3 regions of the Streptomyces sp. NPDC005863 genome follow, and region 3 is predicted to be linked to each of the others. Evidence: riboswitches for the same ligand, from Rfam matches in the RefSeq annotation. Region 3 holds a riboswitch; each other region holds the start of a gene.
The links. A riboswitch is a leader RNA that binds a small molecule or an ion and turns the genes downstream of it on or off. The one in region 3 is predicted to bind S-adenosylmethionine.
Positions count from the first base shown of each region.

Region 1: linked by a shared signal. The riboswitch ahead of ACFYO9_RS07980 (hypothetical protein) and the one ahead of thrC (threonine synthase) in region 3 are both predicted to bind S-adenosylmethionine.
Region 2: linked by a shared signal. The riboswitch ahead of ACFYO9_RS13295 (aminotransferase class V-fold PLP-dependent enzyme) and the one ahead of thrC (threonine synthase) in region 3 are both predicted to bind S-adenosylmethionine.

Region 1 covers NZ_JBIAII010000002.1:373,776-378,046, reverse strand. The annotation lists gene ACFYO9_RS07995 (MFS transporter) at 1-502, shown strand, start outside; gene ACFYO9_RS07990 (MarR family transcriptional regulator) at 502-954, shown strand; gene ACFYO9_RS07985 (radical SAM protein) at 1,061-2,419, shown strand; SAM riboswitch class IV at 2,497-2,606, shown strand; gene ACFYO9_RS07980 (hypothetical protein) at 2,652-3,014, shown strand; gene ACFYO9_RS07975 (SDR family oxidoreductase) at 3,090-3,824, shown strand; gene ACFYO9_RS07970 (amino acid permease) at 3,854-4,271, opposite strand, start outside.
Region 2 covers NZ_JBIAII010000003.1:198,790-203,060, forward strand. The annotation lists gene ACFYO9_RS13285 (rhomboid family intramembrane serine protease) at 32-763, shown strand; gene ACFYO9_RS13290 (Lrp/AsnC family transcriptional regulator) at 760-1,041, shown strand; gene ACFYO9_RS13295 (aminotransferase class V-fold PLP-dependent enzyme) at 1,073-2,455, opposite strand; SAM riboswitch class IV at 2,619-2,736, opposite strand; gene trpD (anthranilate phosphoribosyltransferase) at 2,821-3,885, opposite strand; gene ACFYO9_RS13305 (cytochrome bc complex cytochrome b subunit) at 4,044-4,271, opposite strand, start outside.
Region 3 covers NZ_JBIAII010000016.1:147,817-152,087, forward strand. The annotation lists gene ACFYO9_RS36515 (trehalose-6-phosphate synthase) at 1-1,147, opposite strand, end outside; gene ACFYO9_RS36520 (glucosyl-3-phosphoglycerate synthase) at 1,226-2,170, opposite strand; SAM riboswitch class I at 2,307-2,463, shown strand; gene thrC (threonine synthase) at 2,481-3,776, shown strand; gene ACFYO9_RS36530 (MoaD/ThiS family protein) at 3,874-4,149, shown strand.

The DNA of each region.
Region 1 (4,271 bases), on a different contig from region 3:
GCCGGTCTCCGGCCGCATGGTGGCCTCCCGCGGGCCCCGCACACCGCTGCTGCTCGCGGGCGCCGCGCTGTGCGCCAGCGCCGTACTGCAGGCCCTCACCTACTCCACGCACATGCCGACGGCGCTGCTCGTCGTCGCGTATCTGCTCTTCGGCACCGGATTCGGCCTGGTCAACGCTCCGATCACCAACACCGCCGTATCGGGGATGCCCCGCTCGCAGGCGGGCCTCGCCGCCGCCGTGGCCTCCACCAGCCGCCAGGTCGGCCAGTCCCTCGGCGTCGCCGTCATCGGCGCCCTCATGGCCGGCGGGGTGCACGCGGGCGCGGCGGGCTTCACCGACGCGGGCCGCACGGCCTGGTGGATCATCGCGGGCTGCGGCGCCGCCGTGCTGGTCACGGGTACGCTCACCTCCGGCCGCTGGGCCAGGGAAACGGCCCGGCGCACCGCGCGGACGCTCGCCGCCGAGGACGCGGAGGGGACGAAGGAGACAGTGAAGGCCTGATGGAGCGCGCACACGACACCGAGCCGGCTGCCGACGACGCGACCCTCAGGACGGCGACCCGCGTCTGGCAGGGCCTGAACACCCTGGTGCTCGACCGGCACAACCGCCGCAAGGCGGTGGCCGAGAGCCTCGGCATGAGCTTCAGCCGCATCAGGGCGCTGCGCCGCCTCACCGGCGACCCGATCACGCTGCGGGACCTGACCGAGCGGCTGGGCAGCGACCCGCCCTACACCACCGTCATCGTCGACGACCTGGTCCGCCGCGGCCTCGCCGAACGCATCACCAACCCCGACGACCGCCGGTCCAAACTGGTCCACCTCACCGAGGAGGGCCGGGCCGCGGCCGCCCGCGCCACCGCGATCCTCACCACACCGCCCGACGCGCTCCTCGGGCTGCCGGACGAGGACATCGAGGCGCTCGACCGCGTTCTGGCGAAACTCTTGAAAGCATAGCCGCGCGGCGCGGCCGCCCTACGACCGGAGCCCGATCCCGAACGGAACGGCCGGGTATTAGCGTGGACGGGACAGATCGACCGACAGGATCCGAGGTGCCCGGCCCATGCCAAGCCGCAGCGAGAGCCGTACCGAGCTCATCGAGTCACTCATGGAGCGGTTCCCGCACGTGCCGCGGGAAGCCGTCATCAAGGAGGATCTGCTGCGCGGCGGCATCGCCTTCGACGAGTCGGCGCTGAGCGACAACGAAGGCGGCGAGGTCAAGCCGAAGTCGTACTTCATCTTCTCCTTCGACCACGGCACGCTCCCCGAACTGGGCGCCGCGGCCCTGCGCCGCCCGCCCGAGGAGATCGTCCTCACCGGCGGCCCCTACGAGCTGCGCCGCACCGTCGTCTCGGTCCGCGTGAACCCGTCCTCGCCCTACCGCGTGGCCGCCGACGACCACGGCGTGCTCGGCCTCTACCTGGACGGCGCCCGCATCTCCGACGTCGGCCTGCCGCCGATGCCGGACTACTACCGGCACACGCTGGAGAACGGCAAGTCCGTGATGGAGGTGGCGCCCACCATCCAGTGGGGCTACCTCATCTACCTGACGGTCTTCCGGGTCTGCCAGTACTTCGGCGCCAAGGAGGAGTGCCAGTACTGCGACATCAACCACAACTGGCGCCAGCAGAAGGCGGCGGGCCGCCCCTACACGGGCGTGAAGCCGATGGACGAGGTCCTCGAAGCCCTCGCCATCATCGACAAGTACGACACGAACAAGTCGTCCACCGCGTACACCCTCACCGGCGGCGCCATCACCACGCGGCTCCAGGGCAAGGACGAGGCCGACTTCTACGGCCAGTACGCGAAGGCCATCGAGGAGCGCTTCCCGGGCCGCTGGATCGGCAAGGTCGTCGCCCAGGCGCTGCCCAAGGCGGACGTGCAGCGCTTCCACGACTACGGCGTGCGGATCTACCACCCCAACTACGAGGTGTGGGACCCCTACCTCTTCGAGCGGTACTGCCCCGGCAAGGAGCGCTACGTCGGCCGTGACGAGTGGCACCGCCGCATCCTGGACTCCGCCGAGGTGTTCGGGCCGCGCAACGTCATCCCCAACTTCGTCGCGGGCGTGGAGATGGCGGAGCCGTTCGGCTTCAAGACGGTCGACGAGGCCATCGACTCCACCGTCGAGGGCCTGCAGTACTTCATGTCGCGCGGCATCACGCCCCGCTTCACCACGTGGTGCCCCGAGCCCACGACGCCGCTCGGCAAGGCCAACCCGCAGGGCGCCCCGCTGGAGTACCACGTGCGGCTCCTGGAGGCCTACCGCGCCACGATGGAGTCCAACGGCCTGTCGTCGCCCCCCGGTTACGGTCCCGCGGGCCCCGGCAACGCGGTCTTCTCGGTCAGCTCGTTCATGGACAGCCTGCCCGCGGAGGCGGCCGCCCCGGAGGACGCGGTCGTCCCGGCCGAGGCTCCGTAGGCACCGCCCGGAGGCCGGCCCGGGGGGCACGAATAACCCCGGGCAGGCCTCCGCGGCACCGTGTTACGGTCGGTGCGGGTCACGAGTTCCAGCGCCAAGCCCCGGCTCGCTGGACGGCACCCCGCTCCGTCGCGGGTGCCCCGGGTGACGACCCGCCCCGTGCGACGTGCACGGGGAACGGCGGATCACCGGGGTCGGCGACACCCGGGGTCCACGACTCCGGAGGCGCACCATGACGCACCAGCACGCCACTCCCACCTCTACGGCCGACGACGTCGAGCACGGCCAGCGGGTCGAGCCCGCCGAGCGGGTCGACGTACTGCTCTCCTCGTACGACGTACGCGACGACGGTCTGATCCCGCTCCACCTCCTCGGCCCCACCCTGGGCGCCCCCGCCGCGCTGCGCACCCTTGACCCGGAACGGCTGCGGGCCCAGCTGCGCGCCCACCACGGCGTCGTCCAGTGGGAGCCCGGCCGCAATCTGCTGCGGCTGCGGCACGGCACCGGCCGCGCCACCCTGATCCCGCTCGACGCGGACCTGCCCACCGGTCGTCCCGCCCTGCCCACCGGTCAAGGTCACCGCTTCGTAGGATGACGGCGTGATCCGGACGCGGGCGACCCCCGCGGCCGGGCGGCGCGACAGTCAGCCACCCAGAGCCGGAGGTCCCCCGTGCAGCACCACCCCGTCACCGTCGTCACCGGCGGCAGCCGCGGTATCGGCGCGGCCGTCAGCGCCCGTCTCGCCGAGGACGGCCACGACGTCGTCATCGGCTACCGCTCCCATCAGGCAGCCGCCGAAGAGGCCGCCGACGCGGTCCGCGCGGCAGGACGACGCTGCGTCACCGTCCAGGTCGACACCGCCGACGAGGCCGACGTCGACCGTCTCTTCGACACCGCCGCCGCCGAACTCGGCCCGGTCACCGGTCTGGTCAACAACGCCGGCGTGAGCGGCCCCGTCGGGCCCCTCGCGGAGGCCGACGCCGAGGGCATGCGCCGGGCGCTCGAAGTGAACGTCCTCGGCTATCTGCTCTGCGCCCGGCGCGCGGTGCGGGACCTGACGGCGAACGGCGGCGGCGCGATCGTGAACATCTCGTCCGCGGCGGCCACCCTCGGCGCCCCCGGCGAGTACGTCCACTACGCGGCGGCCAAGGGCGCCGTCGACACGCTGACGGTCGGCCTCTCCAAGGAGGTCGCGGGCGACGGCATCCGCGTCAACGCCGTTGCCCCCGGCGTGATCTGGACCGAGTTCCACGCCGACCCCGAGCGCCCCGCGAAGCTCGCCGCGGGCATCCCGCTGGGGCGCTCGGGCCGGCCGTCGGAGATCGCGGCGGCCGTCTCCTGGCTGCTCTCGGACGACGCGTCGTACGCGACCGGCACGGTCGTACGGGTGGCCGGCGGCCGCTGACGCGCCGCGGAGCGGGCCGGGGCCGTGACTCAGACGATGTTCTCCGCGACCTCGGCCTGCTCGCGGTCCGAGCCGTACGCCTGCGGCGTGCTGTAGGAGCGTCGCGCCACGAACCACCACACGGTGGCCAGGAGCAGCACCGCGGCGAGCGCGATCGACGCGTAGTTCATCGAGTCGACGGTCACCGGGGAGACCTGCGGCAGGCAGAACAGCACCGTCACGAACACCACCCAGACCACCGCGATCCAGCCGACCGGCTTGCTCCAGCGGCCGAGGTTCCACGGACCGGGCTGGAAGCGGTCGCCCGCGCGAAGGCGCAGGTAGATCGGGATGGCGTACGCGGGGGTGATGCCGATGACGTTGATGGCGGTCACCGCCGTGTACGCGGTCGTCGAGTACAGGGAGGGCAGCGCGATGACCGCGGCGAGCCCCACCGACAGCCACACG
Region 2 (4,271 bases), on a different contig from region 3:
CAGGTAGCGCCCGTTACGTCATGCTTCGTCCATGATCCGAACATGGAGTGCGAAGGCGGGCCGGCTGCTCGGGGCGCGGACCGCCCCGGTGACGTACGGACTGATCGCCGTCTGCTGCGTGGTCTTCCTGATCTCACCGATGTCCGGGTTCAACCCCTCCTACGGCCGGGGCGACGAGATGATCGGCGCCCAGCAGGCCTACTTCGAGCAGTGGGGGGTGGTACCCGTCGAACTGTTCAGCGGTGCCCCGCGCGCCGCGCTCGGCCCGTTCACCGCTCTCTTCGTGCACGGAAGCTGGCTTCATCTGCTGGGGAACATGCTCTTCCTGTACGTGTTCGGCGTCATGGTCGAGGAACGCATGGGCCACCTCCTGTACGCGTGCTTCTACCTCTGCTGCGGTTATCTCGCCCTGCTCGCCTACGCCGCCGCGCACGCGGGCTCCGACCAGACGCTCGTGGGAGCCTCCGGCGCGATCTCCGCCGTCCTCGGTGCCTGCCTGTATCTCTTCCCCAGGGCGCGCGTCACCAGCCTCTTCCCGTTCCTCTTCTTTCTGCCGCTGCGCTTCCCGGCGTGGGTGGTGCTGCCGTTCTGGGTGACGCTGCAGTGGCTGGCCGCGGGGCAGGACGGCAAGGGGACGGGGGTCGCCTATCTGGCGCACCTGGTGGGCTTCTCGCTGGGCTTCGTCTGCGCGTGGGGGTGGCGGGTGTGGACGACTAGAGTGAGGGCCACCGCACCGGCCACCGAGGGAGACTGCAAGCCGTGATCACCGCGATCGTGCTCATCAAGACCAGCGTGGACCGGATCCCGGAGATCGCCGAGTCGATCGCCGCCCTCGACTCCGTGAGCGAGGTCTTCTCCGTCACCGGCACGTACGACCTCATCGCGATGGTGCGGGTGCCGCGCCACGACGACCTCGCGGACGTCATCCCCGGCCGGATCAGCAAGATCCCCGGCGTCGAGGGGACCGACACGCACGTGGCGTTCCGCACGTACTCGCAGCACGACCTGGAGGCCGCTTTCGCGATCGGCCTCGACTCCTAGGCGCCGTCCGCTCCCGTCCGCTCCCGTCCGGTCAGGCGGCCGCGCCGGTGTCCGGGACGCAACGCCCGTCCTCGGTGCGGTAGTTCCACCGGGCGCCGTCCGCCACCAGTTCCTTGACCGCGCGCACGAAACGCTCGACGTGCTCGTCGGGGGTGCCCGCGCCGAAGCTCACCCGGATGGCGTTCAGCGACTTCTCGCCGGGCGCGGCCTCGGGGGCGCCGCACTCGCCGGGCTCGTCCGGCTCGCCGCCGAGCAGGGTGCGCACCAGCGGGTGGGCGCAGAACAGGCCGTCCCGTACGCCGATCCCGTACTCCGCGGAGAGCGCGGCGGCGAAGTGCGAGCTGTTCCAGCCGTCCACGACGAAGGAGATGACGCCCACGCGCGGCGCGTCGTCCCCGAAGAGCGAGAGGACCCGCACCTGCGGCACCTCGGCGAGGCCCTCGCGCACCTTCGCGATCAGGTACTGCTCACGGGCGACCAGCTCGTCGAAGCCCGCCTCGGTGAGTGCCTTGCAGGCGGAGGCGATCGAGTAGACGCCGATGACGTTGGGCGAGCCGGCCTCGTGCCGGGCCGCGCTGTCGTGCCACTCCACGTCCACGCCGCCGCCCGCTTCCTTGGGGCGTCGCGCCACCTTCCGCGAGGCGCCGCCGCCCGCGAGGTAGGGCTCGGCGGCGCGCAGCCAGTCGGAGCGGCCCGCGAGGACACCCGAACCGAACGGCGCGTACAGCTTGTGACCGGAGAAGGCGACCCAGTCCACGTCCAACTCATCGATGGAGACCGGGTGGTGGGGCGCGAGCTGCGCGGCGTCCAGGACGATGCGGGCGCCGTGCGCGTGGGCGGCGGCGGCCAGCTCGCGCACCGGCCAGATCTCGCCGGTGACGTTGGAGGCGCCGGTCACGCAGACCAGGGCGGGGCCGTAGGGCTCGCGGTCGGCGAGGGCGCGCTCCAGGGTGTGGACGGCCTCGTCGGGGGTGCGCGGCGCGTCGAGGTAGGTGACGCGGGCGTCCCGCCACGGCAGCAGCGAGGCGTGGTGCTCGGTCTCGAAGACGAAGACCTCGCAGCCGGCGGGCAGGGCGGCTGCCAGCAGGTTCAGCGAGTCGGTGGTGGAGCGGGTGAAGACGACCTGGTCGCCCTCGCGGCAGCCGAGGAAGTCGGCGACGGTGGTGCGGGAGTTCTCGAAGAGGTCGGTGGAGAGCTGCGAGAGGTAGCCGGCGCCGCGGTGCACGCTGCCGTAGTACGGCGCGTACGCGGCCACGTCGTCCCAGACCCGCTGCAGGGCCGGCGCGCTCGCCGCGTAGTCGAGCGCGGCGTACGTCACCTCGCCGCCGGTGACCAGCGGAACGGTGACGTCCCGGCCGAGCACGGCCAGCGGGGCACAGACGGAGGCGTCGACGGCAACGGCGGAAACAGACATGGCGAACTCCCGTGAGAGGCAGGCGAATTCACCGCGCCACAACGATGTCGACGGCGCGGGAGAAAGGTGAAGAAGGGTGTGCGGAGGCGGGGCGTGAAGCCCTGTCACATTCGCTTGCTCACGAGACTGCTCCCTTGAGGACCAGGACCCCAGGGTTTGCAGGGGTCCGCGCTTGCCATACGCCTTGCTGCGTACGACCTGGTCTTCACCCGGGGCACCCCGCCACGGACGGAGGGTTGCCGGACAGCGGGCCGGGGCCGTAGTCGCTGTCACTCATGACCTGTGCAGCATCCTGCCATACGATCTTCGGCGCGCAAGGCGCAGTCCAAAATCCGGACTGCGCCTTGCGTCACACAGGGGGCCGCTCAGCGGTTGCTGGCCGACACCCAGCGCTCCAGGGCCCGCTTGGCGGCGCCGGAGTCGATCGCCTGCGCCGCGCGGGCCATCCCGGCGCGGATCTGCTCCACCAGCGGCTCGTCGGTCGGCGTGAGGGCCACGAGCGCCGCCGCGGAGTTCAGCAGCACCGCGTCCCGCACCGGCCCGCTCTCGCCGTCCAGGAGGCGCCGCGCCACCTCGGCGTTGTACGAGGCGTCGGCGCCCCGCAGCGCCTCGACGGGCACCAGGTCGATCCCGACGTCCCGCGGGTCGAAGGGCTCCTCGCGCACGGCGCCGTCCCGCACGGTCCAGACCCGGGACGTCGACGTCGTCGTCAGCTCGTCGAGTCCGTCGTCGCCGCGGAAGACGAGCGAGGAGTGCCCGCGCTCGGCGAAGACCCCGGCGACGACGGGCGCCATCCGCGGGTCGGCGACCCCGACCGCCTGGGCCCGCACCCGCGCGGGGTTGGTGAGCGGGCCGAGCAGGTTGAAGACCGTCCTGATGCCCAGCTGGCTGCGGGCGGCGCCGACGTGCCGCAGCGCGGGGTGGAACTTCACGGCGAAGCAGAACGTGATGCCGGCCTCCTCGGCGACCTCGACGACCCGCCGGGGCGTGAGGTCCAGGTTGACGCCGAGCTTCCCCAGGACGTCGGAGGCGCCGGACGCGCTGGAGGCGGCGCGGTTGCCGTGCTTGACGACCTTGGCGCCCGTTCCCGCGACGACGATCGCGGACATGGTGGAGATGTTGACGGTCTTGGCGCCGTCGCCGCCGGTGCCCACGATGTCGACGCTCGGGCCCGGCACCTCGATGACGTTGGCGTGCGCGTACATCGCTCGTACCAGACCGGAGATCTCCGCGACGGTCTCGCCCTTGGCGCGCAGCGCGACCACGAAGCCCGCGATCTGCGCGTCGGTGGCCTCGCCGCGCATGATGCGGTCCATCGCCCACGCGGTGTCGTCGGCGCTCTGGTCCCGTCCGTCGAGCAGACCGTTCAGCACGCCGGGCCAGGAACGGGCCGCCGCGGTGTCGCCTCCTGCGGGGGTCACAGCGTTCATGGCTGCTCCTGGTCTGTCCGGTGGGTGGGGAAACGCCCCGGCGCGCCGGGGTGACACCACCCTATCCAGCCCCGGGACGGCGAAGAGCCCCGTCCATGCACTGGACGGGGCTCTTGCCGTGGCGACCTCGGGGGTCGGAGCTTCGGAGCTCGGGTGGATCAGTGGTGGCCGTGGCCGCTCGTGATCTCCTTGTACTCCTCGGCGGTGGGCTTGGGGATCTGGTTGTTCTCCCCGTAGTAGCCCTTGGAGAGCTTCGCCCGGAGCTTCTGCGAACCGGACAGCTTGCGCTCGACGCCGTTCTCGTCGACCGACGGGCCGATCTCGACCGGCTTGTACTGCTCGTGCGCGGTGAGCGTGTGCAGCTGGTCCTGGCTGAGCGGCTCGTG
Region 3 (4,271 bases):
TCGGGTTGACCAGCGCCACGTCCGCCATCCGGTAGGCGGCGAGCGAGCGCGCGAAGTCGTCGTCGACGTGCAGCAGGACCGGGGTCCAGCCGGGCGTCCCGTACGCGGAGTTGATGGACTCGGCGACCCGGGAGACCTCCGCCGTGTACTCGCGGTACACCGCCAGGTCCTGCCGCGAGGGGTAGGCGAAGGCGACGTGCACGACGCGTTCGCGCCACTCGGGGTGGGTGTCGAGGAGCTCGCGGTAGGCGTGCAGGCCGCGCACGATGTTCTTCGACAGCTCCGTCCGGTCCACCCGGACGATCAGCTTCCGGTCCTCCCCGTCCTGCGTACCCGCCTGCCCGCGCAGCGTCCGCATCCGCTCCTCGACGTCGTCCCGCCGCGAGCGCTCCCGCAGGAAGTCCGCGTCGGCGCCGAGCCCGTGCACCCCGATCCGGGTGCCCGATGTCCCGCCGACGACCCGCACACAGCACTCCGTGAACGCGTCCGCCCACCGCCCGGTGAGGAACCCCAGCCGGTCGGCGCCCAGCATCCCGCGCAGCACCTGCTCGGCCACGTCGTCCGGCAGCATCCGGAAGTAGTCGACGGGCGCCCACGGCGTGTGTGAGAAGTGGCCGATCCGCACGTCCTCCCGGAGCTCGCGGAGCATCCCCGGCACCAGCGTCAGGTGGTAGTCCTGCACCAGGACCGCCGCGCCCGGCGCCGCCTCCGCCGCCAGCGCCTCGGCGAAGGCCCGGTTGTACCTCTCGTACGCCGCCCACCGCGCGCGGAACTCCGGCCCGAAGACCGGCTCCAGCGGCGTCTGGTACAGCATGTGGTGGACGAACCACAGCACCGAGTTGGCGATGCCGTTGTACGCGTCCGCGTGGACGTCCGCGTCGATGTCCAGCATCCGTACGCCCGGCTCGCCGACGCCCCGCCGCACCGCCTCGCGGTCGCCGTCGCCGAGCGCCGCGCACACCCACAGCGCGTCCGCGTCGTCACCGATGGCGCTGAGCCCGGAGACCAGACCGCCGCCCCCGCGTTTCGCGGTCAGCTCCCCGTCCTCACCCACGGTGTACGAGACGGGGCCGCGGTTGGACGCGACGAGTACCTGCGCTGCTGCTGACGATCGTGCTGCTGCTGACGATGCGGACTCGGAGACCATGTGGCAAAACGTAGCCCGTGACGGGCTCGGGCAAACGTACGGACGGACTCCGCGTACGGCCTGGCCGGATGTGACGCCCTACGCCACGCGACGGTGCGCGTACTCCGCGATGCCCGTCATCGGAGGGCGCTCCTCCGTGTCGACCGGATACGTGCGCGGCACGAACCCGTCCGCCCCCCGCTCGAACTGCGTCAGCTCCGGCCGCAGGAGATGGCCGCGCGCCAGCCGCAGCTGCGCCGTCCGGTAGATCGCCGCCGCCATCCGCCCGAGCGCCTGCCCGTCCTGGTGCCGGTGCCTGCGCACCCCCACGTCCACCTGCGCCAGCGCGTCCAGACCCACCGTGTGCAGCGCGTCGACGAGCAGCCCCAGCTCCACGCCGTACCCCACGGGGAACGGCAGCCGCTCCAGGAGCGACCTGCGCGCCGCGTACTCGCCGCCCAGCGGCTGGACGAACCCCGCGAGCAGCGGCCAGTGCATGTTCAGGAGCGGGCGCGCCATCAGCTCCGTCACCCGGCCGCCCTGCCCCGCGGCCGACCCCAGCGGCCGGTCGTACATCGCCTTCACGAAGGCCACGTCCGGGTCGGTGAGCAGCGGGCCCACGATGCCCGAGACGAAGTCCGCGGAGAACTCCCGCAGATCCGCGTCGACGAACGCCACGACGTCCCCGCCCGTCACCAGGAGCGAGCGCCACAGCACCTCGCCCTTGCCGGGCACCGGAGTCAGGCGCGGCAGGATCTCGTCCCGGTGCACGACCCTGGCGCCCGCCGCCGACGCCACCTCGGCCGTACGGTCCGAGGAGCCGGAGTCGATCACCACGAGCTCGTCGACCAGCGGGACCTCCTCCATCAGTGCGCGGCGGATCTTGGTGACGATCTCGCCGACCGTTCCCTCCTCGTCGAGCGCGGGCAGTACGACGCTCACCGAGGTTCCTGACGCGCGTTTGGCGGCGACCAGGAGATCCAGCGGGCGGTCGGCGACGGACCAGGAACGCCTGCTCAGCCAGTGCTCGACCTCTTCCAGCACGGTCGCAGTCCTCCCATATGTGATCCATCTCGCGGTTCGGACGACTATCTCTAGGGTCCGGGGCTTCGGTTACAGTCTTGAACAACGCCGATGACCACCGCATGTCGGGGGTCCCGGGCGTCACACAATCGAATACCGCTCATCCAGAGGGGCAGAGGGATACGGCCCGTTGAAGCCCCGGCAACCCTCCAGCCGGTCTCGTACGCGATCAAGTGATCAGCGCCGCGAGGCTCCCGGCTAGGGAAGGTGCCAAATCCGTCTCGCGGCGAGATGCGTCGCGAGGAAGATGAGGAGAAAGGGCCTCGCCTCCATGGCTGTGCAGACTGTCGCCACCGAGAACACCACCACCTCCGTAGACCTCGGCCCCGCATCGGGACTCTCCTGCCGGGAATGCGGCACCACTTTCCCGCTCGGCCCGATCTTCGCCTGCGCCGAGTGTTTCGGCCCCCTCGAAGTCGCGTACGACCTGCCCCTCGGCGACCCGGAGTCCCTGCGCAAGCAGATCGAGGCGGGCCCCGCCAACATCTGGCGCTACGCCCCGCTGCTGCCCGTCCCCGCCGACGTGGCCGACAAGCCGAACCTGAACCCGGGCTGGACCAAGCTCGTCAAGGCCGACAACCTCGCCGCCGAACTCGGCGTCCAACAGGGCAAGTTGTTTGTCAAGGACGACTCCGGCAACCCCACGCACTCCTTCAAGGACCGCGTCGTCGCGCAGGCCCTCGAAGCGGCGCGCGCCTTCGGCTTCACCACCCTGTCCTGCTCCTCCACCGGCAACCTCGCGGGCGCCGTCGGCGCCGCCGCCGCCCGCGCCGGCTTCCGCTCCTGCGTGTTCATCCCGCACGACCTGGAGCAGGGCAAGGTCGTCATGGCCGCGGTCTACGGCGGCGAGCTCGTCGGCATCGAGGGCAACTACGACGACGTGAACCGCTTCTGCTCCGAGCTCATCGGCGACCCGCTGGGCGAGGGCTGGGGCTTCGTCAACGTCAACCTGCGGCCGTACTACGGCGAGGGCTCCAAGACCCTCGCGTACGAGATCTGCGAGCAGCTGGGCTGGGTCATCCCCGACCAGCTGGTCATCCCGATCGCCTCCGGATCGCAGCTCACGAAGATCGACAAGGGGCTGAAGGAGCTCATCGCGCTGGGCCTCGTCGAGGACAAGCCCTACAAGATCTTCGGCGCGCAGGCGGAGGGGTGCTCCCCGGTGTCGGCGGCCTTCAAGGCCGGCCATGACGTGGTCCGCCCGCAGAAGCCGAACACCATCGCCAAGTCGCTGGCCATCGGCAACCCGGCCGACGGGCCGTACGTGCTCGACATCGCGCGGCGTACGGGGGGTGCGGTGGAGGATGTGAACGACGAGCAGGTCGTCGAAGCGATCGAGCTGCTCGCCCGGAGCGAGGGGATCTTCGCGGAGACCGCGGGCGGGGTGACGGTGGGCGTCACGAAGAAGCTCGTCGAGGCGGGGCTCATCGATCCCTCCCTCACCACGGTGGTGTTGAACACCGGTGACGGGCTCAAGACGCTCGACGCGGTTGCCGAGAGGTCCCAGGCGACCGCCACGATCAAGCCGAACCTTGAGGCGTTTCGCTCCGCGGGGCTCGCCGGTTAGGCCGTAGCTTCCCTGCGGGCCGGCCGTGGCCGGTCGCGCAGTTCCCCGCGTCCCTGACGGGGCGCCCCCGCCCCCTGATATCCCCGAGGTGAAACCCATGAGCGTCAACGTCCGTATCCCCACCATTCTGCGTACCTACACCGGCGGCAAGGCCGAGGTCGCCGCCGAGGGGGCGAACCTCGGGGAGGTCATCGCCGACCTGGAGAAGAACCACACCGGCATCGCCGCCCGCGTCCTGGACGACCAGGGCAAGCTGCGCCGGTTCGTGAACGTGTACGTCAACGACGACGACGTCCGGTTCGAGCAGGGACTGGAGACCGCCACCCCGGACGGTGCGGGCGTCTCGATCATTCCGGCCGTCGCCGGCGGCTGATCCTTTTCTGCAAGAACCCTGCTTAACCCGAATTGCCCTCTCCGTCGGAGAAACGGAGGGGGCAATTCTGCATGGTTGAGCGCGGTACAGTTGGGAAGTGTGCTTCGCCGTTTGTGCCGAGC